DNA from 2 places in the Streptococcus sp. Marseille-Q8145 genome. Region 2 is predicted to be linked to the other one. Evidence: predicted binding sites of a transcription regulator. Region 2 holds the regulator's gene; the other holds the start of a gene.

Region 1 (2,405 bases), on a different contig from region 2:
AAGCGTTTAGCTAATTCTTCATCTTTTGTATGGATAGCTGCTGAGTGACCAAGTCCGTTAAATTCAACCATTTGACGAGCTTTTTTAAGACCGTCTTCTCTATCTTCAGCTTTCAAGACAGCAATAACTGGTGAAAGTTTTTCGCGAGTCAATGGCTCATTTGGACCTACTTCCGCACATTCTGCAGCCAAAATGTTTGTACCTTCTGGTACTTTAAAGCCTGCTTGTTTTGCAATCCATGTAGCTGGCTTACCTACAATATCTGCATTGAGCTTAGCACCCGCACAGTTTTTGCTGTTTGCTTTAGCGCCAAAGCAGAATTCTTCAAGAAGAGCTTTTTCTTTTTTGTTTACAAAATAAGTGTGGTATGACTTGAACTCTTCTACAAATTCGTCATAAACTTCCTTGTCAATGATTACCGCTTGCTCAGATGCGCAGACCATACCATTGTCAAATGATTTAGACATCACGATATCATGAGCTGCTTGGCGAAGGTCAGCAGATTTTTCAATGTAAGCTGGTACATTTCCGGCACCCACCCCAAGAGCTGGTTTTCCGCAAGAATAAGCAGCTTTAACCATGGCATTACCACCAGTTGCAAGGATGGTTGCAATACCATCGTGGTTCATCAAAGCTGCTGTTGCTTCCATAGATGGTTGAGTAATCCATTGCACACAGTTTTCAGGTGCGCCAGCTGCGATTGCTGCGTCACGAACGATTTGCGCTGCGTGAGCAGATGACTCTTGAGCAGATGGGTGGAAGGCAAAAACTATTGGGTTACGTGTCTTCAAGGCAATCAATGCTTTAAAAATTGCTGTTGATGTTGGGTTCGTCGTTGGAGTGATACCACAAATAACTCCGACAGGCTCAGCAATCTTTGTCAGTCCAGTAACAGGATCATCTTCGATAACACCAACAGTCTTCACACCACGCATGTTGTTGACAACGTGTTCACAAGCAAAGAGATTTTTCGTTGCCTTGTCTTCAAATACACCACGACCAGTTTCTTCAACCGCATGTTGAGCAAGGATCCCGTGTGCATCAAGAGCTGCAACTGAAGCTTTTGCTACGATGTAATCTACTTGCTCTTGATTCAGTTTTCTCATTTCTTCAAGAGCTAAGAGACCTTTTTGCACAAGCTCGTCAACATGTTTTTCAGCCGCTAGCACTTTATCTTCTTGTTCAACAGTTTTCTTCTTATCAGCCATTATAGTCCTCCAATGGTTTCTGCCAAAAGGTTAAATGAAGATTTTAACCTTTGTTAATTATTTCACAATATAATTATACTCTATTCCTACAAATTTGTAAACACTTTCAACAAAAGTTCACAAACTTTTTATGGATTATTTTTTAAACACTGATATTTCAGGCTTTTTTACTAAATTCTATATCTATTCTTAAAAATTTCACATACTTTTCCTTAAAAATATGTTAGCGCTTTCTTTTTTGTTATAAAATGAGCTCGGCTAAATAACCGAGCTAGTTTTATGGCTTAACACTGCCACTTGAAGCGGCAGCCAAGGCTTCTTTCAACATGTTAGAGTAGAGTTTACCTCCCTCTGCCATTGACTCTGAATCTGCCCCATAATGAACATAGTCTGTTCCAATCCAAATCTGCGGATTATTAATCGCTACCTGATACCAGTCTGCTACATATACAAAATCGTATTTCTTAGCAAGTTCAAGTTCGTATTGTCGCATCTTAACAGGAATACTACTTGGATCATTGGCTGTCCGGCCATCATATGGCGTGACTAAAATCAAGCGATGGCCTTTTGGCAAGAGCTCGATATACTGATCCAGCAATTCTTCATAATTGTCAACTGGATTGGTTCCCAATGCCAAGACGACGTTTTGAAGCAGTGTTTGGTTAGCAATATCGTTCTTGAAAAATTCCAGACCAGACACTAAATTACGGCTAACCACTGCATCGACTTGAGCGTCAGGTATAGCCTCTTGGATCCATTCAGCGGAGCGCAAAGTGACCGAATCACCAATAACAGTCGTTCCCTCTGCCACGTTATAATTTGTCGCAGTTTTTTGGTCAGCGTGCTTACGAGTTGTCTGCATTTTCGTATCGGCTTGATTCAAAGCATTGACAATCAGGCTTTCCTCAAAGGCACCCACAGACGGAGCTGTGATGGTGATAATAAGCAAGATAAATGTCAGCGGAATGAAACTGTAGAAAATCGGCTTGGTGATGGATGTTACATTCATCTCCTTGCCAAAAATCCGAGGCTTCCGTCCAGCTAAAGTCGGCTCTAAAATATAGAAGGAAAGAGCCGCGAAACCAAAACTCAAGATTGTAGTCAAAAGCACAGCCCAACCATTGCTAATCAACTGAGTAAAAATAATATAGAAAGGCCAATGGAAGAGGTAAACACCATAGCTAGTATCTGCAATAA
Region 2 (2,405 bases):
GATTTGGCAAATTTAGACTTCTATCTAAACGAAAGTCAGCCTAGCCTGCCTTATGTTATCAATATTGGATTTCCAAACCATAAGAATGACCTTATTTTGCTTCAAATGGACCTTAATGGCTTTTCAATCTCGACTGGTTCTGCTTGTACAGCTGGAGCGGTTCAGCCCAGCCACGTCCTTCAAGCCCTCTATGGGCAAGATTCTGAACGCCTAAAAGAATCCATTCGTATCAGTGTATCAGACCAAACTAGCATCCAAGAAATCAAACTCTTCAGCCAAAAACTAAAAGAAATACTAGGAGGATAAGATGGCTTTTCAAACATCTGTTAGCTTAGCAAACTGCGACTTCACCTACTCACTCCATCCAAATGTTAAGAAATTTACCTTGCGGGACAATACATTTGCTGAAACAAAAGTTGGTAATTACGAGCTTTCTCGTTTACTTGAAGCTGTTCCCAATAGTGGCGATGGATTCTTGCTTAAGATTATCATCAATAAAGATCTAAGCGGAGTAAAAATTAATATTACGGACAAGTCTGGTTTAAGACTGGTGAATATCTTCAAATCAGAAAAACACCATATTATTCAGCAAAAATTCTATTTCCTGATGGATAGTTTAGTTGAAAGAGATATTTTTGAAAAAACACCCCAATAAGCGAAATTCTAAGAATTTTGCTTATTTCTATTATTTTATCTATCTTTATTAGTATAATAATATTTTGTTCATCAAATTAGTTGATTTTTTCACAAGCTTTCTATAGAATAGAAGATAGAAAGGTCGTGATTTTGTGAAAACTGAAAAAAGCAATTCTATTCCACGTGCTACTGCTAAACGGCTCTCCCTCTACTACCGGATTTTCAAACGATTTAATGCAGAAAATATTGAAAAGGCCAATTCAAAACAGATCGCAGAGGCGATTGGAATCGACTCTGCGACTGTTCGGCGTGACTTTTCTTACTTCGGTGAGTTAGGTCGTAGAGGTTTTGGCTACGATGTCAAGAAACTAATGAGTTTCTTTGCCAATCTTCTCAATGACAACTCGATTACAAATGTCATGATTGTTGGCGTCGGAAATATGGGTCGTGCTCTTTTACACTACCGCTTTCATGAACGGAATAAAATGAAGATTGTAATGGCCTTTGATACAGATGATTATTCTGACGTCGGGACCACTACAAATGATGGAATTCCTATTTATGGAATTTCTCAAATTAAAGAAAAGGTCCAAGAAGGAAACGTAAAGACAGCCATTCTGACAGTGCCGAGCGTTAAGGCACAAGAAGTCGCATCCGTCTTGGTTGATGCTGGTATCAAGGGAATTCTTTGCTTCTCCCCAGTGCACCTATCTGTCCCCAAAGATGTGGTTGTACAATATGTGGACCTAACCAGCGAACTCCAAACCTTACTCTATTTCATGAGAAAAGATGATGAGTAAGGTAAGAAAGGAAACAGACACTTTATGAAAAAACCGATTATCGGTATAACAGGAAACCAAAGGGATATTCCCAACGATCAATTTATCCATATCAGTTATACTTCAACTGGCTTTATCGAGGGAGTCAATAAAGTTGGGGGAATCCCAATTATCTTACCAATTGGTGATGAAGCCTTAGCTCACACCTATATTACTATGATCGATAAACTGATCCTTACCGGTGGACAAAATGTCCATCCTCATTTCTACGGCGAAGAACAGACTATCGAAAGTGATGATTATCTGCTTCAAAGGGATCTATTTGAACTAGCTCTCATCCGAGAGGCGCGGAAACAAAACAAGCCTATTTTTGGTGTCTGTCGTGGTACTCAGCTTTACAATGTTTCTATGGGTGGCACACTTCACCAAGACATCGAGAATCACTGGCAAGATAGCACTGCTCAATACACTACACAGACTATGGTCACTAAAAATGGCTCCATCCTCCATGAATTATACGGACCTACTTGTCAAATCAACTCATTCCATCACCAAAGTATCAAGGATCTAGCGAAAAATCTAGAAGTCATAGCCTACGATCCTCGGGATAAGGTCATTGAGGCTGTTACCTCAACTGATGGAAGTCCATTTCTTGGTGTACAGTGGCATCCAGAATTTCTATTTCCCACAAGAACGGGGGATTTAGCCTTGTTTGATTATGTCGTTCACAAACTTTAGATCAAATCCGTTTTTTCACGATAACTATAATAATTATTTTTTGAAACGATTAAATGATCTAAAAGAACCAACCCCATTAGCTCACAAGCTTCTTTCATGTGTTTGGTGACCTCGTCGTCATTCTTACTTGGTAAAGTCACTCCAGAAGGATGATTGTGTACAAGTATAATAGATGTCGCCAAGTGTTTGAGCGCATAATGCAAAATCTCGCGCGGCTCAGCAATGCTTCTAGTTACCGTTCCTACAAAGATT

What was found. Region 2 encodes Rex, which represses fermentation and respiration genes when NADH is low (regulators of the CRP and FNR family bind a similar motif). Its sites were predicted from a motif close to TTGTGAANTANTTCACAA; they were not measured.
Region 1: adhE (bifunctional acetaldehyde-CoA/alcohol dehydrogenase) is a predicted target of Rex. The motif match lies at 1,259-1,276, and genes of this name have one in related genera.

What each region holds. Positions count from the first base shown of each region.
Region 1 covers NZ_CBCOPQ010000002.1:230,768-233,172, reverse strand. The annotation lists gene adhE (bifunctional acetaldehyde-CoA/alcohol dehydrogenase) at 1-1,208, opposite strand, end outside; gene ACWPVL_RS04540 (acyltransferase family protein) at 1,486-2,405, opposite strand, start outside.
Region 2 covers NZ_CBCOPQ010000005.1:282,091-284,495, forward strand. The annotation lists gene ACWPVL_RS11185 (cysteine desulfurase family protein) at 1-306, shown strand, start outside; gene ACWPVL_RS11190 (DUF1831 domain-containing protein) at 308-655, shown strand; gene ACWPVL_RS11195 (redox-sensing transcriptional repressor Rex) at 789-1,436, shown strand; gene ACWPVL_RS11200 (gamma-glutamyl-gamma-aminobutyrate hydrolase family protein) at 1,461-2,153, shown strand; gene radC (RadC family protein) at 2,150-2,405, opposite strand, start outside.